DNA from 4 places in the Bacillus sp. AC266 genome. Region 3 is predicted to be linked to each of the others. Evidence: riboswitches for the same ligand, from Rfam matches in the RefSeq annotation. Region 3 holds a riboswitch; each other region holds the start of a gene.
What was found. A riboswitch is a leader RNA that binds a small molecule or an ion and turns the genes downstream of it on or off. The one in region 3 is predicted to bind S-adenosylmethionine.
Positions count from the first base shown of each region.

Region 1 (7,574 bases), on a different contig from region 3:
GAAAGTGAACTGGAAGCGACATACGTAACGTTGGAAGAATTATTACAAACAGCGGACTTTATTACAATTAACTGTGCTTATAATCCGAAATTACATCATATGATTGATGAAGAACAGTTTAAAATGATGAAGAAAACAGCATATATTATAAATGCTTCACGTGGACCAATTATGAATGAATCAGCACTTGCTCATGCACTAAAAACGAATGAAATTGAAGGTGCAGCTCTTGACGTATTTGAATTTGAACCGAAAATTACAGAAGAGCTAAAAGGATTAAAGAATGTAGTACTTGCTCCTCACGTGGGGAATGCAACATTCGAAACACGTGATGCAATGGCTGAAATGGCAGTAAGAAATATTTTAGCTGTATTAAATGGTGAAGAACCTGTAACACCTGTAAATCAAAAAGTATTAGTTACAAAATAAAAAAGAAACCTTCCGTATTTCGGAAGGTTTTTTTATTTTTCTTTATTCGCTTTTTTAGAAGGTCTTTGTCTAATAAATTGAGATAACATATACAAAATGTATAGTGGAATGGCAATGAATAAGAAAACAGAAATGTTGCCAAAACTTGTTTGGTACATTGTGATAATAATTCCAACTAAAAATAGTGTAATAATTATGCTATATCGTGGAATTGGTACATCTTTTAAACTTGGGATACGAACACGGCTCACCATTAAAAATGCGAACGTTACGAATACGGTAATGAGAACAATTTTTGGAATGGTATGTGAAAATAATGTTAAGAAAGCAACAAGCCCTCCTGCTGCAGTAATCGGAACTCCAGTGAAATATTTCATAGAAGTAGATGATGGCGTTACATTAAATCGTGCTAAGCGATATGCTCCGAACAGAGGGAATAATCCCGCTATGTATAGTCCAATGATTCCATAGTTGGAAAAAGATGTGTAATACATTAAAACAGCAGGTGCTGCGCCAAATGTTACAACATCCGCTAGTGAATCAAGCTCTTTTCCCATTTGTGAATCAACGCGTAATAAACGAGCGACACGACCATCAAGACTATCTAACATCATCCCGATCAGTACTAAAATAGCAGCTGATTTATAATATCCTAAAGATGCATAGCCGATTGACAAAAATCCGCTATATAAATTCCCGAGCGTAAATAAGTTTGGAATAGCTGCTCTATACAAAATCTGATCCCTTGCTTTCTGTTATAAATTCTTAATTAGTGTATGAAAGTTTACTTATTTTATCATACCATAAATTTCTTTCTCATACGAAAAAAATTCCCAATTTGTGAAAGATTGTATAGAAGAGAAATTTGAAAAATAAGTAAAAAAAGGAAGCAACTTTTGTAAAGTTGCTTCCTACACTATTCAAATTTCGTTGTCATCGTTCCGGTTTTATATCGATTGTTAGGATCAAATCTTAATAAATCTCCATAAATGAGTTTGTCGGATAATTTTAATTCTGTTTTTGCTTTTTCAATATAAGGCTGACATAGTGTTAAATCAGCTTCTTCACCTGTGCTTCTTTTATAGCACATATTTTTTGTATAAACATAATCTTCCGAAACAAAACTGCCGTCCCGCATTACCATAAGAGGGTCTTTTTCTTTCGTAAATAAGTCTGTTCCAAATTCTACGGATTGATTTGTTTTAATACCAAGTAAATGAAGTAACGTTGGTTTAATATCAATTTGACCAGATACTTTAGAGATGACTTTTCCTTCTTGGCCAGGCACATGAATAATGAGAGGGACGCGTTGTAATTGCATAGAATCAAACGGTGTAATAGCGTCTTTCCCAAGGAACTGAGCCATAGCTGTATTATGGTTTTCAGAAATGCCGTAATGATCACCATAAATGACAATAACGGAATTATCATATAGTCCTTCGTCTTTCAATTGTTTAATAAATAATTTAAGAGCTTCATCCGTGTAACGAACGGTTGGGAAGTAGCGATTTAAAACACCACTTTCGGAATTAAATTCATCAACATATTGATCTTCTGGATTTAGAAGAAATGGAAAATGGTTTGTTAACGTAATGAATTTTGTATAGAACGGTTGTGGTAAAGATTTTAACTTTGGAATAGATTGCTCAAAGAACTCTTTATCTTTTAATCCCCAACCGACAGACATTTGTTCCGTTCCTACGTAATCATTTAAATTAAAGTAACGATCATATCCAAGCGCAGGATACATTACGTCACGATTCCAAAACGTTTTATCGTTTGAATGGAAGACAGCAGAAGAATATCCGTATTTCTTTAATTGTTCTGGTGTGGCAGTGTATTCATTTGTTGCATGAGTAAAGAATACAGAACCACGGTCTAACGGATAAAGGGAATTTTCAACGATAAATTCAGCATCAGAAGTTTTACCTTGTCCCGTTTGATGATAGAAGTTATCGAAATAAAAACTATCTTTAATAAACTCATTTAAAAATGGAGTAATCTCTTTTCCATTTATTTTTTTATTAATAACAAAACTTTGTGTAGATTCCATTGAAATTAAAATTACATTTTTACCCTTTGCAGCTCCAAATAAGTTTTTATCAACTTGTTTATCTTTTGAGTCTGTATAGTTTTTAATTTCAGAGAACCCGTCTCCACTTGCAAATACACGCTCAGCTGAAGACTTAGATTGAAGTGTAATATCAAATAGATGATATGTGTATAACCCTAAATTTTTCACGACAGTTTGACGATCAAACGAGCGTGAGAACATTTGTGGTTTATATATAACTGAAACAACAATTTGTAGTGCTAATAATACTGTTACGCCGCTAAAGAAAGTTCGCTTCTCAGAGCGAGAAAGGGGTGTTTTATCACCAAATGATGGGAATTTACGCGAAATAAACATTAAAATAATTGCGTCTGCAAATAAAAGTAATGTTTTATACGTAAAGAGTTCTTTTATACTCGTCCCTAAGTCAGCCATATTATTTGTTTGGAATAAAACAGGGAAAGTAACAAAATCGTTATAGAACCCGTAAAACATTGCATTTCCAAATAAAATAAATGACAGTATAAAACTAATTACAATAATAATTCGGTTTCGGTACTTAGATGCAAGTAAAGCGAAACCAAAAAATAAAAGTAACGAAGCTAGTGGGTTAATAAAAAGCATAAACTCTTCAAAGAAGTTATCAATTCTAATATCAAATGCTAGCTTGTACACAATATATGTTTTTATCCATAATAAAACGACTGCAACTAGTGCAAATCGCAGTTTTGGAAACAGATTTTGTAGCATAATATACTCCTCTCCTAAAAGCATGACGGTTCTTGTGAGCCGGTTTGATTAGCGCCTCATTTTATATATACGAACAGTCCTTTGTTATTATGTTTATTATACTATGAGTATCATTATACGAAAATAAAAGAGAGTTGTGGGCTTTTTTATAATAATTGAGTAGAAAAAGGGCAGTGGGAGACAATAAAACGGAGTTTCTATGTATGATAATTATCGTGCGCAAAAAGAATCGAGTAATAAAACGGAGGTTATAATGCGAAAATTATTATATTTTATAGTATGCAGTAGTGTTATACTTTTTGCTTTACCGAGTGTGTCGGTAGCACAATATGATGCACCCCTTATGGAAGATGCCCTTTATTCTGTTTTATTTCCAAAAATAAATAAGGCAATTGAAAAACAATATGGGAGCTTGAAGCCTTATCAATGTCCTAAAATTATTAGTTTAAAAAAAGTGTATAGTGGTACATATTTATTTCAAGCGAGTATTGAAGTAACGAAGTATGAACAGGTTGGTGGGAAAATTGTTCCACCATTTGAGAAGGTAACGATTACATTTAATAACGAAGAGGGCGAATGGGAAGTGACAAAGGTTTCAGTAAAGCGCTTACCAAATGATACAAAATTAAACTGTAAAAAAACAATATAAAAAATTGTTTGACAAATAAAATGGTCCTTTGGTATTGTTAATAGCAACAATTAGATGTTTGAAAATTAAATAGACTTACCTCATCTACTCTCAAAGGTAGAGGCCGCGATAGGAAAGAGTAAGCTATGGGAGATTTAATGGAATCTGTGATCATAGGTTGAAAGGGACTATTGCCGAAATATAAGAATAACCATCTTATTCATATATTGGGACTGCATTGAATAAATGTAGTACTGTCATAAGATTTATTTTATGAAGAGCTATTTGGAGATGTTGATGCGGTTTCTTATTTTGAGGAGATAACAACTCGTTTATTTTTTCAATATATATTTTTCCTAATAAGAAACGCGTGTGAACATTGTTCCGCGCGTTTTTTGTCTATCTAAAAGCGTGCTGCAATGAATAGAAGATTGGGGTTATGAGTTTTAGAGGAAATAAGGGAGGAATTTAAATGTATTTACACGGCACAAGCCGAATCAATGGGCAAGGACACTTAGAAATTGGTGGGTGCGATACGACGCAGCTAGCAAAACAATACGGAACACCACTTTATGTATACGATGAAGAGTCTATTCGAGGAAAGTGCCGCGCGTTTCATCGTGCTTTTAAAGAAAGTGGTTTCTCTTATCAAGTAGCATATGCAAGCAAGGCGTTCTTGTGCATGGAGATGTGCCGAGTAGCTCGTGAAGAGAATATGTCTTTAGATGTTGTTTCTGGAGGAGAATTATATACTGCGCTCCAAGCTGGTTTTCCGGCATCGCGTATTCATTTTCACGGAAATAATAAAACAGAAGAAGAAATGATTATGGCTCTTCAGGCGAATATCGGTTGTTTTGTAGTAGATAATTTCTTAGAATTAGAAATCTTACATGATTTAGCAATGCAACATGGGAAATTTGTGAACATATTAATCCGTGTAACGCCTGGAGTAGAGGCACATACACACGAATATATAACAACAGGTCAAGAGGATTCGAAATTTGGATTTGGTGTTTCAAATGGTCAAGCGATGCAAGCAATTGAGCTTGCCTTGCAAAAATCAAATTATAATGTGCTAGGAATTCACTCGCACATCGGATCACAAATATTTGAAACGGCTGGATTTGTTCGAGCAATTGAAGTACTCCGCCAATTTTTAGAAGAAGTGAGAGAGCGAACACATTATGTGATGAAAGTATTAAATGTGGGCGGAGGTTTCGGTATACGTTATACGGATTCAGATACACCGTTAACACTTGAAACGTATGTGCACGCTGTAACAAGTACGATAAGAGAGCAGTTTACATTATGTGAATATCCGCTTCCAGAAATATGGATTGAACCAGGTCGTAGTATCGTAGGTGATGCTGGAACAACACTTTATACAGTCGGAGCGGTGAAAGAGATTCCTGGCATTCGGAAATATGTTTCAGTCGATGGTGGAATGACAGATAATTTAAGACCAGCTCTATACGGAGCCCGTTATGAGGCGATGTTGGCGAATCGAGGGAATGATAAGAATGAGGAACTCGTTTCGATTGCTGGGAAATGCTGTGAAAGTGGAGATATGCTGATTTGGGATATTAACTTACCGCAAGTTGCTTCTTCTGATTTACTAGCAATTTCTTGCACGGGGGCATATGGGTACTCGATGGCGAATAATTATAATCGTATTCGTAGACCAGCTGTCGTCTTTGCAAAAGGCGGGACGTCACAAATTGTCGTAGAACGTGAAACATATGAAAATATCATTGGGAACGATCGCATACGTATTAAAGAGCTGGTGTGAATGAGAAAGAAGGAGTTGTCTAGTAAAGGCAGCTCCTTTTAAAAAAATAAAAATAATTAAATATATCGGAAAACTAGGATTGAAAAAAATCAGAATTGTGATAAAATACAAATACAAAGCTTATCAAGAGAAGCTGAGGGAACTGGCCCTACGAAGCTCGGCAACCTGCTTATAGAAAGCAAGGTGCTAAATCCAGCAAAATGGAATCCATTTTGAAAGATAAGGTAAAATATATTACCGAACAGTCTTTTCGAAATGGGAAAGATTTTTTTTATGAATAAAAAGGGGGGCTGTTTGCGTGAGCGTACGGGAGCATTTTGATGAAGTATCTGAGAAAATTCAAGCGATGCTTGCTGATATGAAATATGGTTCCATTACAATTGTTGTGCAAGATGGAAAAGTGATTCAATTAGAAAAAAGTGAAAAGGTTCGTTTAAAGTAAAAAGCGCTGACTAGAAAAACTAGAGGCGGTTTTAATCTATTTTTAATAGGTTAAAGCCGTCTTTTTGCTTTTACAGGGGGAAAAAACATGTTGACGTACGAAACGTGGAAAGAAAATAGTGTTTCATTTTCTGAAGAAGATGAAACGAAAGGCGCGCTATCAGTATTAAGTTGGGCTTATAACGAATATAAAGATGAAATTGTATATGCATGTAGCTTTGGGGTGGAGGGAATGGTTTTATTGCATCTTATAAACCAAGTAAATCCATCTGCTAAAGTTGTATTTTTGGATACAAATGTTCATTTTCAAGAAACGTACGAATTAATTAAGAAGGTACGCGAGAGATTTCCTTCATTAAATATTATAGAAAAACAGCCAGAACTTACACTCGATGAACAAGCGAAGCTTCATGGAGAGAAGTTATGGGAAAGTAATCCGAATCTTTGCTGTAGTATTAGAAAAATTTTACCGTTAGAAAAATCATTAGCAGCGGAAAAAGCGTGGATATCAGGCTTAAGAAGGGAACAATCAGAAACGCGTAAGCATACACAGTTTATAAATCAAGATCGTCGTTTTCAATCTATTAAAGTTTGTCCGCTCATTCATTGGACTTGGAAAGAAGTTTGGCGATATGTATATAAACATAGTTTGCCGTATAACCCATTGCATGATGTTGGCTATCCGAGTATTGGGTGTGAGAAATGTACATTACCTGTAGGTGATGGTGGCAACTCAAGAGATGGAAGATGGGCTGGGAAAATGAAGACGGAATGTGGCCTTCACTTTCAATGAGATAGATTTTGAAATAAAGCTAAGAAGGGATATAAGAAGATGAGTACAACAAATGAATTAGTAAACCGCATTGATGAAACATATGAAATATCGAACATTGTAAAGGAAATCGAGATGGACAAAATTGCACTTAGTGATTTAGAACTTTTGGCGACAGGAGGATATAGCCCTCTTACAGGATTTTTAGGGAAGAGAGATTATGATTCAGTAGTAGAAACGCTTCGTTTAGCAAATGGTAGCGTATGGAGTATACCGATTGCACTACCGGTAACAGAAGAAGTAGCCGAGAAACTGCAGGCTGGAGAGGAAGTAAAACTTGTCAACGCCGGAAATGTATATGGTGTTATTCAAATAGAAGATATTTTTGTACCAGATAAAGAAAAAGAAGCGTTACTTGTATATAAAACGACGGATGAAGCACATCCAGGGGTGAAAAAATTATATGAACGACCAAACGTTTACGTTGGAGGAGCTATTATTCTTACAAAACGCTTTGGAAATAATCCGTTTCCTTCTTATCATTTAGATCCAATTGAAACGAGAGAAGAATTTAAAAAACGAGGTTGGAAAACAGTAGTTGGATTTCAAACGAGAAACCCAGTACATCGTGCCCATGAGCATATTCAAAAATCTGCCCTTGAAATTGTAGATGGTCTCTTTTTAAATCCGCTCGTTGGGGAAACGAAGTCAG
Region 1 covers NZ_CEEDEC010000003.1:481,708-489,281, reverse strand. Annotated here, with positions in the region: gene AC0IXC_RS15715 (2-hydroxyacid dehydrogenase family protein) at 1-429, shown strand, start outside; gene pssA (CDP-diacylglycerol--serine O-phosphatidyltransferase) at 462-1,163, opposite strand; gene AC0IXC_RS15705 (LTA synthase family protein) at 1,346-3,232, opposite strand; gene AC0IXC_RS15700 (DUF3888 domain-containing protein) at 3,486-3,881, shown strand; lysine riboswitch at 3,971-4,152, shown strand; gene lysA (diaminopimelate decarboxylase) at 4,333-5,649, shown strand; SAM riboswitch class I at 5,767-5,875, shown strand; gene AC0IXC_RS15690 (YezD family protein) at 5,948-6,091, shown strand; gene AC0IXC_RS15685 (phosphoadenylyl-sulfate reductase) at 6,179-6,883, shown strand; gene sat (sulfate adenylyltransferase) at 6,923-7,574, shown strand, end outside.
Region 1: it holds a riboswitch for S-adenosylmethionine, as region 3 does, so the genes downstream of both, AC0IXC_RS15690 (YezD family protein) here and AC0IXC_RS26985 (ABC transporter permease) in region 3, are expected to answer to the same signal.

Region 2 (7,574 bases), on a different contig from region 3:
AGGGAAAATGGACAGCTCTAGTTGGGAAAAACGGAACAGGGAAGTCTACACTGTTAACGATTTTAGCAGGATTGCAAAAAGCTAGAAGAGGTAAGGTAAAGTGGAATGGGAAAGTGGTACATAAAATTGATTCGAAAGAACGATTTAAAAGTATAGGGTACGTATCGCAACATCCGTACTATCATTTTACTTTTGATACAGTATGGGAAGAGGTTTATGAGCGTGCGCGTGAATTATATGGTGAAGAGGGAAAAACAATAGCAGAAGAAATGTTGAAAAAGTTCTGGTTAGATTCACTTAAAGAGCGCCATCCGCATGATTGTAGCGGCGGAGAGCAACAATTACTCGCATTATGTACAACGTTATTATCAAAGCCAACTTTATTATTACTCGATGAGCCGACAAAGGGACTAGATCCATGGAAAAAGGAAAGAGTAGGAGAGCTATTTAAACAGTTGCAAAAAGAAGGTACAACAATTGTAATGGCAACGCATGATATTGAGTTTGCAGCGAAATACGTTGATCAGTGCATGATGTTATTTGACGGGAAAGTCATTATGAATGATGCACCGAAAGAGTTCTTTAGTGGTAACTTCTTTTATACAACATCTATTAATCGATTCATCCGTAGAGAGTTGCCATTTGCATTAACGTGGGAGGATGTGTACGAAGCGTGTCCAAACGATATGTTACATTCATAATATTTATTTTTGCTGTTATAATATGCACACTACTCTTTACGACTTTTATTATGGACGGGTATTACATGGTAAGTAGTTTGTTTTTATTAGCTGTCATTATGTTACCTTTCTATGTTCGTTTTGAAAGGAAGGCGTTTGTTTCACGTGAAATTGTTATCGTTGCTGTGTTAGCGGCGATTGCGGCGGTTAGCCGGGTACCATTTTCTATTTTACCAAGTGTACAGCCGACTTCTTTTGTCATTATCGTTTCTGCAATTGTTTTTGGAAGTGAAACTGGCTTTATGATTGGGGCAACGGCGGCTATTGTATCTAATATTTTTTTAGGGCAAGGTCCGTGGACGCCGTGGCAAATGTTCTCTTGGGGCATGATCGGGTTTATAGCTGGACTATTACGTAATACATTTTTAATGAAAAAACTGTGGGGAAGACTGTTGTACGGATTTGCCGTTGGATTTCTATTTGGCTGGATTATGAATTTTTGGGGTCTTCTTGGTTTTATACAAGAAGCAACGTGGGAAACAGTTATTGCTTACTATGTCGCAAGTTTTTACTTTGATCTGAGTCACGCGATATCGAATGTTATTTTCCTTCTGCTATTTAGTACGTCATGGATTACGATCCTCACAAGATTTAAAAAGAAATACGGTATATTAGATGAGCATAACGTGACATAGAAAAGCATACTCATATAAGGTAGGGTCGCGACTTACATATTCGTTTGCCTCTTTCATGCTTCTTACATATTGTAAGGAGCATTTTTTATTGTCAAAAAATAGATTCAATATATGTCCGTTATTATATGAATTTATTTGTATAATAGTAGGTGAGAACTATTTTCAAGAGGGAGGTGTATAGTTAATGAAGTTAGTTATTCCGAAGCAACATGGAGCATGGGCGATGCTTGTCATACCATTTCTATTAAGTGTATTACTTGGTAAACCTACTTTTTATCATATCCCATTGTTTTTAGCCTGGTTCTTTATCTATCTAGCTACGTATCCATTTCTCATGTACATAAGGCAAAGACGAAAAAAAGAATTTCTACACGCTGCAATTGTTTATTTTATCATTGCATTTGTATTTGGGATGATTTCTTTATTATATGAATGGCGAATTCTTTTATTCGCAGTATTAATGATTCCATTGTTTATTGTAAATATGTATTACGCTCGTCAAAAAAATGAACGAGCATTACTAAATGATGTTTGTGCGATTATAGTGTTTTGTATAGGTGGTTTAATCAGTTATTATTTCTCCATGAAATTAATAGATAAAACAGCATTATTCATTACGCTTATTTCATTTCTATATTTTTTAGGAAGTACGTTTTATGTGAAAACGATGATTCGTGAAAAAAATAATCCGAAGTATCGTTTTATATCTTGGGGATACCATATTGTATTAACGGTAATTGTATTTGCTATAAATCCATGGTGTTCACTCATATTTGTACCAAGTGTAATTCGGGCCATTATGTTGTATGGCAAAAAGATTTCTATATTAAAAGTAGGGATTTTAGAAATTGTTAATTCTGTATATTTTTTAATAATAACGGTAATAATGATGAAGTATGCCATTTGAAACAAACTTCCCATCTTTTGATGGGAAGTTTTCATTCTTGTTCTAAAATGTGAACGGTGTAATCGCAACGTTGAAGAGCTTGCTCTACAGCGTAAAGGGATTGTTCAATACGTGCGCGATTAAAATCTTCTTCAACAGTCTGTAATGCATCTTCTAAACAATGTTTCGCTTCTTGTAAGGAATGAAAAGAATCTTGTACGTATCCACGAGCATTCTTTTTCAAAGTAGTAGCCTCCTTTTGTACATCTTTTTGTAGTATGAACAATAAAGAAGAAAATATAATTTTTTTATATTTATTTGACAATTATAATAAAATTACGTATAGTTAAATTTAAAGTGAATATTTTCTTATCCAGAGAGGTGGAGGGACTGGCCCGATGAAACCCAGCAACCGCGATGCAGGTGCTAATTCCAGCAGAACATATTTGTTCTGGGAGATAAGACGAAGATATACGTAACTTCTTCTTATCGGAGAGGTTTTTTTGTTGCAAAAAAACCGATTACGAAAACATATAATAAGAAGAAAGGGGTTGCGAAGTACTGTGACACTCGAAAAATACGTAAAACTGCGTAGTACAGTTTATGAATATATGATAGAGCAAGATAAGCCAATATCATTGTTAGATATTCAAGAACATATCGTTTCGCATCATGAAGGAAAATTCACTAAAAAAATGTTACATCAATTTTATTTATCAAGACTATTAGATGAACTCAAACTGGATGGGAAAATTACTTTAGCTGATGATGAATATCGCTATGCTGAAAAAGGGGTATTTTATAAGGCGGGAAAAGGGAGCTGAGCTCTCTTTTTTTTGAAGTATGTAGAGTAAAAGACTGCTAAAGCAGCCTGATACAAGGGAATGGTGTTGAGTGTGTAGTGTCAAAGATTGAATGTGCCTGAAAGAGGCACTTCATATCGGCTGCAAATGAAAAGAGACACCTCCGCCGAATAGGTGTCAGTCGTTTTGTCACGTAGACTCGCTACTTGACAGTTATTAGAATAACATGCAGGATTTTGGAAGTCAAAAGGGAATTAGAGGAAGAGGTGTTGTGATGTATGCATACTTATTAAAAGATATAATGAAATGGATTCCAAAGTACATTATAGATAGAGGATATGAATATTATGAAGAGGGACATGTAGAAGATGTTGAAATACACGACAAGAAAGTATTTGCTTTCGTTACTGGAAATGCAGGGAATTATGAAGTGATTATTGATCTTGAAGATTTTGCAGAAAGTAGCTGCGAGTGTCCTTATGAAAATTATTGTAAACATATGGCGGCAGTTGTGTATGAAATTCAAGGTACTGGTGAGAGTACAGTTAAAGAGCAATTGAAAGGTTTAGAAAAAGAAGAGTTACTAACAGTATTAAATCGTTTGTTACAAAGTTCGAAAAATGTGCAAATTGTAGAGAAGATGTTAAAGAAGGGGAAACTTTAACTAAAGAGGGAGTTGTTTTGTAGTGAACGTACTAATTATATATGCTCACCCTAATCCTTCAAGCTTTAATGGGGCAATTTTAGAGCATGTGCAAAAAGGACTTGAGGAAACAAATCATTCTGTTACGCTACTTGATTTATATAAAGAACAATTTGATCCAGTGCTTGTATTTAATGAAGAGAAGAAAAGACGTGATTTACTAAATGAAGAAGAGACGAAGCGATATAGAGAATTAGTGCAGAAAGCGGATATTCTTCTTTTCATATATCCGATATGGTGGTGGGGCATGCCTGCTATTTTAAAAGGATTTATCGATCGTATTTTTGTAGCTGGATTTGCTTATAAATATGAGGGGTCCTTACCGAAAGGCTTATTTAAAGGAAAGAAAGCATGGGTTATTAATACGTTAGACTCACCGTTATGGTACGTGTCCCTATTATATCGATCAGCGGATTGGATTATGATGAAAAGAGGGGTTTTACGTTTTTGTGGTATTCGCGATATAAAACGTTCTGCTTTTCAATCTGTGAAAACGAGTAAAGTAACGAAGCGTGAAAAATGGCTGTTACAAATAGAAGAAGCGGCTCGTACATTATGAATGAAATCGATCGTATTATAAAGTGTTGCAATTGTGATGACGAACTTTTGCGTACGTATATTAATTGTTTAGTCCAATTGAAGAAATACAGCGAAACGTTTCAACAAATTCAAATACAATTAAGAAATGATTATTTAATAAGAGGGATTTGTGAAAGAGAAGTTGATGAGGTAATAAAGGGAAGTAAAGAATATGAAACGTATGTGCTCCCTAAAGTATTGCAGTGGAATTTCCTTAAGAACAATCCTCATATGATTGAAAAAGTATGTGAAGATTTGTTTACATATGAAGCATTAAATCATGCAGAGGTAGAGTGGAGGAAGGTAATAAGCTGTATAGATAACGAATGATTTATTATATAAAAAAGCTAGTATAAAACTAGCTTTTCGTTTAAATAAATAAGAAACATAGACTAATGATAAATCCTGCATATAGTAAGTTAACAACACAAAATCCCATAATATCACGCGCGCTTAAACCAGCTATCGCTAATGCCGGTAATGCCCAGAAAGGTTGAATTAAATTTGTCCAAGCATCGCCCCATGCAATTGCCATCGCTGTTTTCGCGGCAGGTACACCAAGTTCAGCGCCAGCTGGAATCATAATTGGTGCTTGCACTGCCCATTGACCGCCTCCAGATGGAACGAAAATATTTACAATGCCAGCACTTAAAAATGTAAAGAGCGGGAATGTGGTTTCATTTGAAATACTAATAAAGAAAGTAGAAATAGCTCCTCCAAGCGAAAGACCTTCACTATTTACTCCAATCATCATCCCCATAATTCCAGCATAGAACGGAAACTGAAGTAAAATACCTGAAGCACTCTTAGTTGAGTCAGAGAAAGCGCGAATATATTGAATCGGAGTACGGTGGAAAATAAGACCGGCAATTAATAACATAAAAATAACGATATCAAGTGTAAGGTTAAAGCCTTTCGTACTAAAATAGTTAAAAATATAAATAAGACCTAATAATCCGATGCAAAGTGTAATAATCATACTATTTTCCATTTTTTCAGCGAACGTATTGTTCCCTACTTCTTGAGCGGCAGCTTCTTCATGGAATACGCTAGGATCTACAGTTATCGTATGTTTTTCATCTGGATGCATGGCCCGGTTAATGAGAGGCATCGTAACGAGAAAAATAATAACTGGCACGAGTGCGTATGGTGAGAATAACGTTTCTGTTATTGGAATCGCTTCTTTAATACTTCCAGCTGTCGTTTTAATTAACGTTTCGCCGCCAGTTGCTAACGTAAGAGGGATAGAAGCAGAAAGGCCTGCATGCCAAATGAGAAATCCAGAGTAGGAAGAAGCAATTGCTAACCTATAATCTAATCCTTCTAACTGTCTGGCCACTTCTTTTGCATATAAAACCGATACAACAATACCAAATCCCCAGTTTATGTATGCTCCTAGTAAACTTACGATTGAAATAGCAATAATACCTTGTCCATTTGTTTTCGGTAATTTCGCTGCTCTCGTTAATCCTTTTTTAATAAGAGGAGCGTTTGCTAATGCAGATCCTGTCACGAGTACAAGAGCCATTTGCATAGAAAAGGCGAGAAGCCCCCAAATTCCATTGCCCCAATGCGTAATCATTTCGACCGGTGTTTGGTGCGTTGCAAACATGCCGAAGAAGATAACGAAAACAGTTAATAAACATGATAAAATAAACGGTTCTGGTAAGAAACGCTGCACAAGAGCAACACATCCATTTGTAAATGAACGAAACAAAATAGCTCAACCTCCTTATGTATATTTATTACAATTATTCGAGGTTGATTGAGTAATGCCCTTTAATATATAGAAAATTCAGATATTAAAGATGGTTGTAATTTATTGATAGATTGATATTATTAATAAATGGATAGGCTTATACTAAGTTGGATAGATTAAAAAAGTGTACCTCCGATTGTTAGACTGTGTCTAATAATCGGAGATGCACTTTTTTTATTTACCTTATTGAACTAAAGCACCTGCTAGCTTAATAGCAAATGATTACAACCGGCTATTTCTCCCAAAGTTCGATCAATCGACCTTCAGGATCTTTAATCCAAATAAACTTTCCAAATTCACTAATCTCTTCTTTTTTTTCAAGAGGTACGCCAATTTGTTCAAGATGCTGAATAGTCTCGTGTAGATTATGTACTTGGAAATTTAACATCACTTGTTGTTCTGTAGGAAAATAACTATCATTCTCGGCAAAGAAAGAAAAGATAGTCTCAGTTCCTAATTCGGGTTTAATCACAGTCCCATTCCAATTTTCTATTTCAATCTTCAACACTTCACTGTACCATTTTTTTATAACATCAAGATTTTTAGTTCTCCAAAATATTCCTCCGAAACCTTTTATCATTGTATTTAACTCCTGTCTGTCTTTTAATTTTTAATGACATAAGTTCAACCTTCAATAAAACGCAGTGCACAACGGGAATGGTGATTGGTTAGATCTTTTGCAAATTGTTGATTCGGAAATCCTCTGTGAAGCAATCTCAACCCGCCTGAAGTTAAGGATATATGATGATGGAATCGATAGAATAACATCCTGTTGGGGTCGAGAGTATCATTCTTTAAATATCGATAATAATCCCCAAATCGAAACTGCAAAAAACTGTGCTCATGCTCAATATCAAAGAACTCGGTTCCTTCGATATCAATCAAATAAGGTTCTAGTTTGTCATTAATTAATACATGAGCAGGGCCGAGTTCCCCATGTATAAATCCATAACGACTTCTTGGTTCAATTTTTGATTCAAGCTCGTACAATGTATCGAGTAGATTGCTATGACTAGCCCTGATGCTGTCAATCAAACTATATAAAAAATCTAACCAAAAGTATAGATTGTTTATTTATAATTGTTATGATGTTAAATTGGGTCTGGAAAAATAGTCATATAAAACCCCGTTGGAGCTTCAATGTTTTTTTGATGAAATCATTCTTACTTCTCAAATACCTCGCCACACAAAAACTTAAAATGTATTACAATGAATCTATACGATTTTTAATCCTTCTTCTTTTCACTAACTTTACCATTATTTTTAATTGAGTATTACTGCCCCGTCAGTTTAAGTAAAAAACCTTCACAATCTCAATGATATATTCAAACTTGAATAATCTAATTGCCTGGAAACGTTCCTCAACAATCTGTCCCTTTAGTGGAGTAACTTTATTGCTACTCAGCAGTTTCTTAATCCGTCTTTCAGTTCAGATTTTCTTTTCACTATAAAAACCTCTCTTTAGATAA
Region 2 covers NZ_CEEDEC010000001.1:186,823-194,396, forward strand. Annotated here, with positions in the region: gene AC0IXC_RS00970 (ABC transporter ATP-binding protein) at 1-701, shown strand, start outside; gene AC0IXC_RS00975 (ECF transporter S component) at 674-1,375, shown strand; gene AC0IXC_RS00980 (YwiC-like family protein) at 1,560-2,282, shown strand; gene AC0IXC_RS00985 (hypothetical protein) at 2,314-2,505, opposite strand; SAM riboswitch class I at 2,628-2,726, shown strand; gene AC0IXC_RS00990 (hypothetical protein) at 2,765-3,085, shown strand; gene AC0IXC_RS00995 (SWIM zinc finger family protein) at 3,291-3,728, shown strand; gene AC0IXC_RS01000 (NAD(P)H-dependent oxidoreductase) at 3,751-4,326, shown strand; gene AC0IXC_RS01005 (hypothetical protein) at 4,323-4,676, shown strand; gene AC0IXC_RS01010 (short-chain fatty acid transporter) at 4,717-6,063, opposite strand; gene AC0IXC_RS01015 (VOC family protein) at 6,338-6,685, opposite strand; partial or broken gene AC0IXC_RS01020 (aminoglycoside phosphotransferase family protein) at 6,730-7,158, opposite strand.
Region 2: it holds a riboswitch for S-adenosylmethionine, as region 3 does, so the genes downstream of both, AC0IXC_RS00990 (hypothetical protein) here and AC0IXC_RS26985 (ABC transporter permease) in region 3, are expected to answer to the same signal.

Region 3 (7,574 bases):
TAAAAGAAGAAAATATTATAGCTGCACCGAAATTTTTACTTGGGTTATCACGTTATAGTGACTGGGGAAAGGGCGCATTTTGGGATATACAAAGAAGTTATTTTGAACGTACAGATGGTAAGTACGAAACTCGAAATAACGTAATGAGATCTGATAGTGCTTTTATGGAATACGATAATCCAAACTTGACCGAAGTTTTACAAGAGTACTTTGTACCGATAGATGGTTTTGCAGCGTATATAGATGATTTGCGAAGCGTTTTAAATGAAGAGGAATTAAACCTTCTTAACATTACAATCCGCTATGTAGAAAAGAATGAGAATGCGGTGCTATCTTATGCGAAAGATGATATGTTTGCGCTTGTGCTTCTAATTAATCAAGGGCGTTCTGAAGATGAAATAAAGAAAACAAAAGTGGTCATTCAAAAGATGATTGATGTTACGTTAAAGCATAATGGAAGTTATTATTTACCGTATTATTCTTATCCGGAAAAGGAGCAACTAAAGAAAGCGTATCCTCGCATAGAAGAATTCCTTCAGAAGAAAAAGGAAGTAGACCCAGAGGAAAGGTTTGTGAATTTATTTTATAAGGAGTATAGCAAATGACATATAGAAGATTTGTAGCCTCACAAAGCATTATTATGATGGCAGGTAGTATGGTATTTCCTTTTTATATACTATTGCTTCGAAATGTAGGAAATAGTTTCTCGCAATTTGGCTGGGCGTACGGCTTATTTGCCTTAACTTCAGCTCTAGTATATCCGTTAGTTGGAAGAATCTCTGATAGGGTAGGTGATAGAAAGTTATTAATTATATACGCATGGTCCATGGCTATATTAATGCTTTTTTTCCCTATTGCAACAGAAGTTTGGCATGTATACATTCTCCAAATTTTAATGGGTATTTTAGGTGCTGTGCAGCGTAATACGGAGAAGACATCGTTAGCACGAAAGGTAGAACAGAAAAAAGCTGGTTATGAGATTGGAAAATATCATGTGTGGACATCGGTTGGAGGAGCAGTAGCAGTTATTGCAACGGGATATTTAGTAGATTTCTTTACGATTGGCACCATTTTTTATATAGCATCTATTTTATATGCAGTGAGTGGAATTGTATTAAGTAGCAAAAAAATATAATCATACCCATTTTTACCTGATTACCCTTTATTTGTTATACTTATGGAGAAGACAAAAGAAAAGGGGACATTGCCTTTGATGAAATTTATAGTTTTAGCTATTCTCACTTTGTTTTTGATTCCATGGACTAGAAGCGGTAATAAAATTCGCGCGGTGGATAAAGGAGGAAATGAGAAAGTTGTAAAGGGTAAGAAATCATCTATTTTAGTTATTCCTGTTTTATTTTGGATAGGTATTGCAATCTATGAATATTTCTGGCTAATTGATGATCGAGCAGATTCTATTCTTACTCATTATTCTGTTGCAGTAGCGATTTTAATTGGGCTTGTTTTATTCTCACAAGAGCAGGTAGGGAAATTAGAAGGTACGTTAAAGGGACTTCTAATGTTTGTCTTACTCGCAAGTTACGGCTATTTTGGTTATTTGCACGATATAGTAATCACGCAAAAAAAATATGATTCTGTTGTGAAGATCGAGAAAGATATTTCAGAGCCATTTACTGAAAATGATCAGCCGTTTACAGTGCCGCCAAAGACAGCGGAGAATAAGATGAAAAAAGTATTTGGGGATATTCCGAAAGTAGCTTATTTTGAGCTAGGAGAATTAACGCCACAAATGGTAAATGGCGAGGCCTTATATGTAGCACCAATTGAAGTTTCAGGATTTTTTAAAGCACGTAAAGCTGAGACAATTCCAGGGTACGTAACGATGTCAGGTACGAATCCTGATGCGGAAGCGAAACTGCACCTTGGTTATAAAATGAAATATGTGCCAAGCATGTTTTTCGGTAATAAATTAGAACGTGTCGTTCGAAAAGCAGAGCCAGATTTAGTTTTTAAAGGGAAACCAAAATTTGAAGTTGATGATAAAGGGAAACCGTATTATACAATGACGTATGGTGAATTTATTTCAGGAAGATCTGGATTTGAAGTAGAAGGTGTTGTAGTAGTAGACGCACAAACAGGTGAAGTGAAAAGATACGACAAAGGAAAGGCACCTAAATTCGTTGATGGCGTATTAAATCACGAGACTGCATCTACATTAAATACGTATTTTGGTAAATATATTCACGGATTTTGGAATACAAAATTCTCACAAACGGATATGAAGATTCCGACTGAGTGGGGAACGAAAGAAGGAGTTACACCAATCTTTGGTAAGGATGGAACGTTATATTATTTTACTGATTTCACCTCTCCGAAAGAAGGAGTAGATTCTGCACTAGGCTATTCGCTTATTGATGCGCGTACAGGTAAGTTGTATTACTATAACGGAAAAGAAGTAAAGGGAATTATGGATGGTTCGGCTGCTACAGAAGTAGTGGATAATTCCTTTAAGAGAGAGAAATGGCATGGAACAATGCCGGTTATTTATAACGTATATGGTAAACCTTCTTGGATTGTACCGGTTATTGATGACGGCGGATTAGTACGTGCTCATACTGTCATATATGCTTCTAATGCAAAAGTGTTTGCAACAGGTTCAACGCAAAAAGAAGCACTTGAGAATTATAAAAATGCGCTGAGCGGAAGTGGTGATTCATTTAGACCGACTTCAAATGGGAAAGAAGCGCAAAAAGAAGGTACTGTACAACGTGTGTATAAAGAAAAATCAGGTGAAAATACGATTGTGTACGTACTATTAGAAAACGAGCAAAAAGTATTCATGGTACCGGCGAAGAAATTCCCATATGCAATGTTTACAGAAGTAGGAGATCCAATTCAAATCACATATTTAGACACAGGAGAAATGATGGCATCTGTATCTAAATTTACAAATAGTAATTTGAAAAAGTAAAGCGATAGAGATTCTATCGCTTTTTTTACATTATTAAACAGGAAAATACGGTATACTTGACGTATATTCATGTTGTAACTATAATTGTTACGATTAAGTGTTTATATGAAAGGGTGAATGGAAAAAGTGAATGGAGTTAATCACGAAATATATAAACCTGTAAAGACAAACAGGTTATGGATGATTCTTGTATTAGGGACACTTACGGCAATTGGGCCATTATCTATTGATATGTATTTGCCTTCTTTACCAAAGTTAACGGATGATTTACAAACGGGTGCATCCCTCGCGCAGCTTACATTAACTGCTTGTCTGCTTGGGCTTTCAGTAGGGCAGTTATTTATTGGTTCAATTAGTGACATTTACGGAAGACGCAAACCTCTTATTATCGCTCTTATTATTTATGTTGCTTCTTCTTTACTTTGTGCTATTGCACCATCTATTTGGAGTTTAGTGCTTTTACGTTTCTTACAAGGTGCTTCAGGATCTGCTGGTATCGTTATATCACGTGCAATGGTACGTGATATGTATTCAGGTTCTGAAATGACGAAGTTTTTCTCATTACTTATGTTAGTAAACGGAGCAGCGCCTATTTTGGCACCGATTATTGGAGGGCAATTATTACAGTTCACATCATGGCGCGGCGTTTTTATCGTTCTTGGAGCAATTAGTGTATTCATGCTAATATCAGCTACTTTCGTATTACGTGAAACATTACCTCCTGAAGAAAGAGAGACAGGTGGATTATCAGGAACGCTTGCAACATACGGAAAGCTTCTGAAAGATCGTTTATTTATGGGGTATGCATTGTCGCAAGGATTAGTAACAGCTGCAATGTTTGCTTATATTTCTGGTTCACCGTTCGTGTTGCAAAATATATACGGGGCATCACCACAACAGTTTAGTTTGTTCTTTGCGATTAACGGTATTGGTATTATTATTGCTAGCCAAGTTACTGGCCGCTTAGCAGGGAAAGTTAATGAGAAAACTTTATTTGTTGCTGGTATTATTATTGCGGCTGTTGGCGGTCTATCATTACTACTTACAATCGTATTAGGAATAGGGCTAATCGGTGTTTTATGCTCGCTATTTCTTGTTGTATCAAGTGTTGGGGTTGTATCAACAACTGGCTTCTCGTTAGCGATGAGAAATCAAAAACAAGCAGCAGGAACAGCATCAGCTTTACTAGGTTTATTACAGTTCATTTCAGGAGCACTTGTTGCACCGCTAGTAGGTATTGGTGGAAGCAATACAGCACTTCCTATGGGGGTTGTTATAGCTCTTTGTGAAATTGGTGCTGTGTTATGTTATCTATTTATGGCCAGAAGAAGTGAGAAGCAGTTTGAACTGCAACAAAGACAAAATTTAGAGGCTTAATTTATAAAAAAGAGCTGATTCAAACATGTGTTGAATCAGCTCTTTTTTCATTTCTTTGAAATAACTTATACAGTGTTGTAAGGTGATGCAAAAGTTATTTGCATAAAGTGACGATACTGTGACAAAAATGTTGGTGTGTATATTAAGATCTCGTCTTAAGTGTAAAAAGTAGGGTGTTCTCGGTATAATAACAAGTGGAGATAAAAGAAACTATAATGAGTAATAGCTGTAGATAAAAGGAGAATAAGAGATGAAGAAGGTTTTCGGTATTGCTATGCTTGGGGGTATGCTCCTTCTAGCGGGATGTGATGGAAATAAAGACACGAAAGAACCGAAAGAAAAGGTAGAGCAATCTACTGAGCAAACAGAAGATATGAAAGTATATAACGAGGTACATGAAAAGTATGATGTGAAGATGAACAAAGAAATTAATAAAGCGTTACAGTTATGGGAAGTGGCAAAAGAAAAGGGCGGTAAGGAAATAACTAGTGCTAAATATAAAGAAGACGTGCGAACGGTAACAACGGGCATGTTAGAAGATATTGATCATATGCGTAAAGAAATTCGTGTGCCGAAGTCGAAAGAGGATGAACATGAACTATATGTTGGTTTCTTAAATGAAGCAGAACAAGCGATGAAAAAATTACAGAAGTTAGCTAAAGAAGAAGATTCATCGTTGATTCGTGATATAGAAGTTAATTTTTCAACAGCATCGACATACTATAAACGTTTTCAAACAGAGGCGAAAAAATAACCTTGCGCATGCGCAAGGTTATTTTTTCTTTTTAACATCTCCGTCTTCATCCTCGGATACTAATACCTTCTGTTCTTCGTGAAATTCTGAAATTGTTTGGCCAGTAATATTATCGAATGGAGTGTAAAAAGAAGTGATGCTTTTCTTTTTAATGAAGAGTTTATAGAAGCCAATGATGAAGAGTATGACGATTGTTAATGGCAATCCTATAGTAGCCAGAAGTAGTGGATCCATCTTATAACTCCTTTAATACAATTTCTTTTTATTATAAGCGAAAGATTGTAATTTCAATAACTAATATAATAGAAAACTGATTTTTCTAAATATATCCAATTTGATTGACTTTTCATTTTTTCAGAATTATAATTCGAAATATACAATTTGAACCAAATAATAATATAGCAATTTACTTATCCAGAGAGGTAGAGGGACTGGCCCTATGACACCTCAGCAGCGGGTTCTGTAACAGGAACACCGTGCTAATTCCAGCAAGCAAGTCTTGAAAGATAAGTGATGGGCCTTCGTTTATTAAGCCTTGATCTTATTTTTTAAGATCAAGGCTTTTTGTGTTTTAAGAAGTAGAGAAGGAGTAATGGCAACAAATATGTCAATAAAACAAAGTAAATTCATTTGTTTAGGGGGTTATTGAAGTGTATGTTATTAAAAAACTATCGGTTATGGTATTCACGCTATGGGTCATTACGACAGTAACATTTTTAATTATGCATATTATTCCAGGTGATCCGTTTTCATCAGATGCGAAAATCTTTCCTGAAGAAGTAATACAAAACATGAGAGCGAAGTATCACCTTGATGAACCGTTATGGAATCAGTATGTTGCTTATTTGGATGGGGTAGTTCATTTTGATTTTGGCGAATCTGTTCAATCGACAGGTCAAGGTGTATCGGAAATTATAACAACTGGTTTTGGACCATCGGCAATTATTGGTTTACAAGCACTTGTTATTTCATTGTTAGTCGGAATTGCCGCAGGTACATTTGCCGCGCTATATCATGGGAAAGTGATTGATTATAGTGTGAGCTTGCTTGCGATTCTCGGTATTTCTATTCCTAGTTTTATTTTAGCACCACTATTTATACAAGTATTCGCCATACAATTTGAATTACTACCAGTGGCGTCTTGGGGAACATTTGAGCATACTGTATTACCCTCCTTCGCATTAGCGTTAGGACCAATCGCAGTTATTACAAGATTTGTTCGCTCTAATATGATTGAAGTGTTGCAGAGTGATTATATTAAGCTAGCGAGAGCGAAAGGTATACCAATTAAGAAAATCATTATAAGACATGCTCTTCGAAATGCGATTGTTCCGGTACTTACATTTGTTGGCCCATTAATGGCTGGACTTTTAACAGGGACTTTCGTTATTGAAAAAATCTTTTCAATTCCTGGTTTAGGAAAATATTTTGTAGACAGTATTTTCAACCGAGATTATCCGGTGATTATGGGAACAACCATTTTCTATAGTGCGCTATTAATTGTATGTATTTTTATTACAGATATCATTCATCGTATTGTTGATCCGCGCATTCGTTCTATTACGTAAGGAGGGTGATGTTTAAATGGGGGCTTATGAAATTAATGACCAGTTATTAACGAATGAAGAGAAAAAAGAATTAACGATAAATAAAGATCAGCAAACGATTAGCCGGAAAAAGGAAGTGTTTCGCAAGTTTATATCAAACCCTATAGCAGTTTTAGGGGCAGTGACGTTATTACTAATTATTGTTTTCTCGCTTATTGGCGAAAGTTTAACACCATTTACTGCGAGTGAACAAGTAAAAGAAGCAACTAATTTACCGCCTAGTAGTGAGCATTGGTTCGGAACAGACGATTTAGGGAGAGATATTTGGGCGCGTACTTGGGCTGGTGGGAAAATTTCATTAACAGTTGGATTGGTAGCAGCAGCTCTTGATATAGGGCTTGGTGTACTTATCGGTGGCTTTAGTGGATATGTGAGAGGACGTAATCGTCTTGGAACGTTAATTGATGAGTGGATTATAAGAGGGATTGAAGTGTTATACGGTATCCCATATTTACTGATTGTTATTTTACTATTAATCATTATGAAACCAGGACTTTTTACAATTATTATAGCTCTTGCGTTAACGGGATGGATTGGCATGGCACGTCTCATTCGGGCGCAAGTACTTTCATTGAAACAAAGAGAATTTGTTATTGCAGCAGAGCGATTAGGTACATCTCATATGAAAATTATATATGGGCATTTAATTCCAAACTTAACGGGGATTATTATCGTCAATTTATCATTTACAATTCCAGCAGCTATTTTCTCAGAATCATTTTTAAGTTTTATCGGACTTGGAGTACAATCACCAGCAGCGAGCTGGGGCACGATGACAAACGATGCACTCGGGACATTACTAAGCGGAGAGTGGTGGCAACTTTTCTTCCCGGCAATCATGATTGCATTCATCATGTTCGCATTTAATGCGATTGGTGATGGTTTGCAAGATGCGATTGATCCG
Region 3 covers NZ_CEEDEC010000010.1:20,276-27,849, forward strand. Annotated here, with positions in the region: gene AC0IXC_RS26955 (FAD-binding oxidoreductase) at 1-605, shown strand, start outside; gene AC0IXC_RS26960 (MFS transporter) at 602-1,135, shown strand; gene AC0IXC_RS26965 (DUF3981 domain-containing protein) at 1,214-2,932, shown strand; gene AC0IXC_RS26970 (multidrug effflux MFS transporter) at 3,050-4,309, shown strand; gene AC0IXC_RS26975 (hypothetical protein) at 4,560-5,063, shown strand; gene AC0IXC_RS26980 (DUF3951 domain-containing protein) at 5,082-5,297, opposite strand; SAM riboswitch class I at 5,471-5,576, shown strand; gene AC0IXC_RS26985 (ABC transporter permease) at 5,714-6,631, shown strand; gene AC0IXC_RS26990 (ABC transporter permease) at 6,648-7,574, shown strand, end outside.

Region 4 (7,574 bases), on a different contig from region 3:
GTAGTTAAGTTAATGAGTATCGGGCTATTATTATGTTCTTAGGATTCGGATATCTTCCAAAGAGATGGGGAAAAAGGAAAGTTTCAGAAAAGTTTCTGCAAGCAAAATTTGCTGATGAAGGAAAAGGGATTTTGATTATTACTTATGCTATAGATTTATATGTAATATCTATTCCTTTAAAAGTAAAGAAATATAATTCACTTTAATTTCTATTGAATATAGAAGTGATTATGCTATGAAAGTCATGTTTATGCATGGCTTTTTCTTTGCAGTAATTTCTTACCTGTCGGTTCTATCGCATCCGTTGTAGCGTTATGTGGCGGGATATTCATTATGGGTGGTAGCCAGGAAAAGGGATTTCCCCTTATTTCAAGGACTGGGATTGGCTATATAGTGGTTCAAATGATTCCGTTATTTATGCGATTAATTGTCGGGATTGCTAAAGCTATTTTGTCCTACACTTGTAGGGCTTTTTTATTAACAGTAATTCCTCAATATTCATGAAATATGCAAATGTGCATATTGTATTTATTTGGATTTTATTCATGTTAAAATTACATATAAAGATTTTTATATGTAATGAACTGAAAGCAGAAATATCCAATGAATTTTGAGAGGTGTTACATGTTTAAAAATAAGAAATTGATTCAATTTGGTCTAACATTACTTGTATGTTTATGTGTAATTGATTTTACAATCAGTTATTTTCAAGCGTATCTTGAATCAGCCGCAGGTATTAAATGGGTAATATCAGAAACTTGGAGAACTATTTTGTTAGATGCCCCTGAAAGTATATTGGTTATTTTAGGCGCAGTTGCTTTATATGATTTCACAAAAGAAACATTGCCAAAAGACGCATCACTTTAAATGCGTCTTTTTTTATTTCATTCAATTAGCAATTTCATGGATAGTAGTCTTGCTGTAAAAGCGGAATAAGAAGCCCTAATTAGGGCTTTTTTCATTGCAGTAATTTCTTCAACATCATGGAATACTCTCACTATTACGGCCAAAATCGTTAGTTCCTTTTATCTGTACGCCTTTGTCATTTAAAGTGTTTCCGGGTTCTGTGATTATAGGCTGAAATGGTTAAATAAACGTTTGTTTAAGATGTATGTTCGGTAGGAAGAAACCGATGCAACTCAAAGGTTAACAAAGAAAAGTAGGAAATTAATCAAACGTTTGTTTAAGATGTATGTTCGGTAAGAAGAAACCGATACAGCTCAAGGGCTAACAAAGAAAAATAGGTAGTTAATCAAACGTTTGTTTAAGATATATGTTCGGCGTGGGATGAGAAAAAAATTTTAAAAAATTATATATTTATTTTTTCTTAATAAATGGCGGAAAAATAAGAAAAATTAGCAGGATTATTAAAAATTATCACGAAATAAGTAAAAGTTTAGCGAATAATCGTTTGAAATAATAAAATGTTTTCTATATGATAAAGGTAAAGGTTAGTAAAAAAGTAGGTGAATTTATGACAGTAACATTTTATTCATATCCAAAATGTGGCACATGTCAAAAAGCAAAGAAATGGTTTGAGGCAAACGATGTAGCATATGAGATGATTCATATTGTTGAAAATCCACCGTCAAAAGAAGATTTACGTAATTTACATGAGAAAAGTGAATTACCATTAAAAAAATTCTTTAATACAAGTGGAATGCGTTACCGCGAACTTGGTTTAAAAGATAAGTTAAAGGATGCAAGCGAAGACGAAATGTATGAGCTTTTAGCATCTGATGGCATGTTAATTAAACGTCCAATTGTAACAGATGGAACGAGTGTAACACTTGGTTTTAACGAAGAGCAGTTTGAAAGTGTGTGGAAAAAGTACCAATAAGGTATTTTTACATAATTAATACATTCACTGGAGGTACAGTCATGAGCATTCCAAATAATTTACGTTACTCTGAAGAACACGAATGGGTAAAAACAGAAGGTAATGCGGTTGTTATCGGTATTACTCATTTTGCGCAAGGTGAGTTAGGCGATATCGTATTCGTTGAACTTCCTGAAGTAGGTGCAACAATCCAAGCTGACGAGCCATTCGGAAGCGTAGAATCTGTTAAAACAGTTTCTGAACTATACGCACCTGTAAGTGGTAAAGTTGTAGCAGTAAACGAAGAATTAAGTGACCAACCAGAACTAGTTAACGAATCTCCATACGAGGGTGCATGGATGGTTAAAGTTGAACTTTCTGATGCAAGCCAAGTTGAGAAGTTATTAACTGCAGAAAAATATGCAGAAATGACAAACCAAGACTAATTATAGTCGAAGAAAAAGGACAGCCTTTGTGCTGTCCTTTTTTATGTTGTGTACATAATGAATTTAAAAACATATATATTAATTATTATGTAGGAGAACGTTTTTGAAAAACTTTTTTCATGGAGGCTTCATGCTGAGCGAGCGGCTTGCGCTTTTCATTGTCTAGCTCCAGCGGGCTAGATTGTTCGGTGGCTTCGCGTCTTCCTGTGAGGCAAAAGGCGCCTCTACCTCAGAAGCTCCATCCCCCTCGCAATCTGAGCGAGCCGCTTGCGCTTTTCTTTTGCAAAAATAAACAGGAAACAACATGAAAATAACGAATATACTATATACTAAGTTAAAGGTTGTATAGTATATGGTGATCGGGTGATGACATATGATTTATGTGGAAAAAGTCATTATTGTAGAAGGTAAATCGGATAGAAGAAAGATTGAATCTATTATTCGTGAACCAGTGGAAATTGTTTGTACAAATGGTACAATTGGTTTGTCGAAAATGGATGAGCTCATTGATCAATTTTTTGATAAGGACGTATATGTGCTAGTGGATGCTGATGATGCAGGAGAAAAGTTAAGGAAACAATTCCGAAAAGAATTTCCGCAAGCAGAGCATATTTATATTGATCGCTCGTATCGCGAGGTGGCGACTGCACCTTCTTCACATTTAGCAAATGTATTATGGGGAGCAGACATTGACGTTTATACAGAATATTTACGGTAAGGAATGATAGAAGTGATTGATTGGACAGGTGCCGAAGCTACAGCCCTAATAGGAAATGAAGAAAAAACAGTGTTATATGTGTATACACCAATGTGTGGAACATGCCAATTGGCAAAGAAGATGTTAACGGTCGTTGAGATGACGATTGAAGATTTGAAAATTGGAATGTTAGATTTAAATTATGCCCCGCATTTAGCGAAAGAGTATGGGATAGAAAGTGTACCGTGTTTACTTATTTTTGAAAATGGGACACTGATGAAGAAAATATATGCATTTCATTCGGTGGAATATTTATATACGGAATTAAAGTAGGCGGCAAAGTTTTTGCCGCCTCGACATATTTCTTGGGAAATATGTCGACATGCGTGATAGATACAGTATTTGTCGAGCGAAAATAACAGGATTGCCCTTTAATAAGAGGGAATGGTATGTAATAGAAAGTGATATGAGGGATGTGGTTTAGGATGAAATTATATTCTTTGCTTCAATCATTTGTAAATTACGCTAATGGTCAATATCATTTAGAACCGCTTTTAAGGCAAGGAGAAAGAACTGTTAATTTTCGTTTTGGAGATGAATGCTGTTCGTTACAAATTTCAAGAGATTATATAGAACTTTTGAAAGAGGCGAGAGGAACGGAACAAATCGTTTGTTTAGAGGAAGAGGATGTACAAAAATTAGTGACTGGAAATATGAGGTTGCAAAAGTTAATGAGTGATGGACGGGTACAATATTCTGGAACGTATCGAACGATGTTATTAGTTGAATCGATGTTTCATATATGTAAACCGATGTCAGTCGGAGCTTAAAATTCTGAAGTTTCTTTTTTTACGAAAATTTCTGTTGACAGAGCATGTGGATATTGATACAATTCAATTCATAAAATATAGACAATTTCATAAATTTTAAATCAGACGAAAATTTAATCTGATTTCTCTTATTAAGAGAGGTGGAGGGACTGTGCCCTGTGAAGCCCGGCAACCGTCAACTTATGTTGAAATGGTGCCAATTCCTGCAAAGCAAATGCTTTGAGAGATGAGAGAGAGGGATAATGTTGTTATATACGCATATAAACCTTTCTGCTTCTCTAGAAGCGGAAAGGTTTTTTGTTGTTTGAATGCGGAGGACATTCAAATAATAAGAGGAGCTATAACGATGGACTACACGCATGAAAAATAAAAAAATGCGGAGTCTATCCAAAGTTTTATGAAATCCAGCTCCAGCGGCTAGAACAGTCGGTCGTTTCATCCCTTCCTATGAGGCAAAAAGCGCCTCTACGTCTGGGATTCCAACGCCCTCTTGTTCTAAACGAGCCGCTTACGCTTTTTAAACAAAAAAGGGGTGAACATCATGATTTTATTAGAAAATGTAAAGAAAATATATAAGGCAAAAAGCGGTGATGTCACTGCTGTAGATAACGCCAACTTAAAAGTAGATAAGGGTGAAATATTTGGTGTTATTGGATATAGTGGCGCTGGGAAAAGTTCGTTAATTAGATTGTTTAATCAGTTAGAGAAACCAACTTCTGGCCAAATTACAATTGCGAATCGTGTGATTTCAGCGATTACTGGAAATGAACTTCGTAAGGCAAGACAAGAAATCGGAATGATTTTTCAGCATTTCAACTTACTTTGGTCACGAACTGTGCGTGAAAATATCGCATTCCCACTTGAAATTGCAGGTGTCGATAAGGCGGAGAGAAGAAAACGTGTCGATGAGTTAATTCATCTTGTTGGATTAGAAGGAAGAGGAGACGCGTACCCATCTCAGCTAAGTGGTGGACAAAAGCAGCGCGTCGGGATTGCAAGAGCGTTAGCAAATAATCCACAAGTACTTTTATGTGATGAAGCAACGTCAGCTCTTGATCCGGAAACGACAGATCAAATTTTAGATTTATTGTTAGATATTAATAAGCGTCTCGGCTTAACAATTGTATTGATTACGCATGAGATGCACGTTATTCGCAAAATTTGTAATCGAGTTGCTGTAATGGAGAAAGGGAAAATCGTAGAAACGGGTCCAGTACTTGACGTATTCCGTAATCCACAGCAAGACATTACAAAACGATTTGTACAGCAGTTAACTGATTCTGAAGATACAAATGAAACGATTGAAAGTTTAATAGAAAAGTATCCAGATGGAAAAGTAATTCGTTTGCAGTTTGTCGGTGAAGCGGTAGAAAGACCGGTACTTCAAAGGTTAATGCAGCGCGGTGATATAGAAGTTAGCATTTTGCAAGGAAATATCGCGCAAACGAATAACGGCTCTTACGGAAGTTTAGTCGTTCATTTAAATGGTGAAGAAACAGCGATCCAGCAAGCAATAGAAGGGATTCATCAAGATCAAGTAGAGCTGGAGGTGATTGCACATGGATAAGTTAATCGCAAATATTGATTGGAATCAAATGTTAGAAGCAACTGGTGAAACGTTATATATGACGGCAATCGCAGCGCTTGCCACATTTGTTTTAGGACTTATTTTAGGACTATTACTCTTTATGACAGCGAAAGATAATTTATGGGAAAATAAAGCGATTAATACGGTGATTGGAGCGTTCGTAAACATTTTCCGTTCTATACCGTTCATTATTTTAATTATTTTATTAATCCCGTTCACAAAGATTCTTCTTGGAACAATACTCGGAGCGAGTGCAGCGCTGCCAGCTTTAATTATTGGAGCGGCACCGTTTTACGCGAGAATGGTTGAAATCGCACTTCGTGAAATTGATAAAGGTGTAATTGAAGCTTCAAAAGCGATGGGAGCAAAAACAAGCACAATTATTTTGAAGGTGTTAATTCCAGAATCGTTACCAGCGTTAGTATCTGGTATTACGGTTACGACTATTGCTTTAGTAGGCTATACAGCAATGGCAGGTGTTGTTGGTGCTGGTGGTCTTGGAACACTTGCTTACTTAGAGGGATTCCAGCGTGGAAATAACGATGTAACAATCGTTGCGACAATTTGTGTATTACTCGTTGTATTTTTAATTCAGTGGATTGGTGATAGTTTAACGACTCGAATAGATAAAAGATAATGAAAACAGGGGGATATTTCAAATGAAAAAATTATTACTTACAGCACTTATTTCAACTTCAATTTTTGGGTTAGCTGCTTGTGGCGGGAAAGATAAAGATGAAAAGAAACTTGTTGTTGGTGCTTCTAACGTACCGCACGCTGAAATTTTAGAAAAGGCAAAACCGTTACTTGAGAAAAAAGGAATTGAGTTAGAAATTAAAAAATTCCAAGACTACGTGTTACCGAATAAATCGTTAGCAGATAAAGAATTAGATGCAAACTACTTTCAGCACATTCCGTATTTAGAAAAAGAGATCAAAGATAAGAAATATGATTTTGAAATAGCAGGAAAAATTCATTTAGAACCGATTGGTGTGTATTCTCAAAAATATAAGAGCTTAAAAGAACTTCCAAACGGGGCGACAATTATTATGAGTAATTCTGTTACTGATCATGGTCGTGGTTTAGCAATTTTACAAAAAGAAGGCATTTTAAAAATTAAAGACGGAGTAGAGCCAGTTAAAGCAACTCCAAAAGATATTGCGGATAATCCGAAAAACTTAAAGTTCAAAACAGATATTGAGCCTGGTTTATTGCCACAAGTGTATAACAATAAAGAAGGCGATGCGGTTCTAATTAATTCTAACTATGCAATTGATGCGAAATTAAACCCAGAAAAAGACGCGATTGCAATTGAAGGAAATGATTCTCCATACGCAAACGTAGTAGCTGTTCGTAAAGGCGATAAAGATAAAAAAGAGATTAAAGCTCTTATAGAAGTACTGCATTCTAAAGAAATTGAAGACTTTATTACTAAAGAATATAAAGGGGCAGTTGTTCCTGTAAAAGAATAATTGCGGAAAAAGGGCTGGTGTATGCCGGTCCTTTTTTTACTACATAAATATAGGGGAGAAGGGGACATCATATGAAAAAGATTCTATTGTCAGTTGTTACAGCACTGTCTGTATTTACATTAGCTGCTTGCGGGGGGAAAGATGAGAATAAGCTTGTCGTTGGCGCTTCTAATATACCGCACGCTGTTATTTTAGAAAAGGCACAGCCAATATTAGAGAAAAAGGGCATTAAGTTAGAGATAAAAAAATTCCAGGATTATGTTTTACCAAATAAGGCATTAGCTGATAAAGAAATCGATGCAAATTATTTTCAACATATCCCTTATTTAGATAAAGAGATTCAAGAAAAAGGATACAAAATTGTAAATGCAGGAAAAATTCATTTAGAGCCAATGGGCATTTATTCTAAGAAATATAAAAGCTTAAAAGAACTTCCAGATGGCGGAACAGTTATTATGAGTAATAACGTAGCGGAGCGTGGCCGTATGCTCGCATTGTTACAAAAAGGCGGCGTTATTAAATTAAAAGACGGTGTAGATGTTGTTAAAGCAACAGTAAAAGATGTTGTAGAAAATCCGAAAAATTTAAAGTTTAAAACAGATGTAGAACCTGGACTTTCACCGAAGCTGTACGAAAACAATGAAGGTGATGCTTTATTTATTAATTCAAACTACGCAATTGATGCGAAATTAAATCCAACAAAGGATGCAATCGCAATTGAA
Region 4 covers NZ_CEEDEC010000004.1:76,801-84,374, reverse strand. Annotated here, with positions in the region: gene AC0IXC_RS17490 (hypothetical protein) at 1-4, shown strand, start outside; partial or broken gene AC0IXC_RS17485 (hypothetical protein) at 295-504, shown strand; gene AC0IXC_RS17480 (DUF3937 family protein) at 625-867, shown strand; gene AC0IXC_RS17475 (arsenate reductase family protein) at 1,475-1,840, shown strand; gene gcvH (glycine cleavage system protein GcvH) at 1,882-2,265, shown strand; gene AC0IXC_RS17465 (toprim domain-containing protein) at 2,639-2,983, shown strand; gene AC0IXC_RS17460 (thioredoxin family protein) at 2,987-3,295, shown strand; gene AC0IXC_RS17455 (hypothetical protein) at 3,448-3,792, shown strand; SAM riboswitch class I at 3,918-4,025, shown strand; gene AC0IXC_RS17450 (methionine ABC transporter ATP-binding protein) at 4,334-5,359, shown strand; gene AC0IXC_RS17445 (methionine ABC transporter permease) at 5,352-6,017, shown strand; gene metQ (methionine ABC transporter substrate-binding lipoprotein MetQ) at 6,040-6,852, shown strand; gene metQ (methionine ABC transporter substrate-binding lipoprotein MetQ) at 6,924-7,574, shown strand, end outside.
Region 4: it holds a riboswitch for S-adenosylmethionine, as region 3 does, so the genes downstream of both, AC0IXC_RS17450 (methionine ABC transporter ATP-binding protein) here and AC0IXC_RS26985 (ABC transporter permease) in region 3, are expected to answer to the same signal.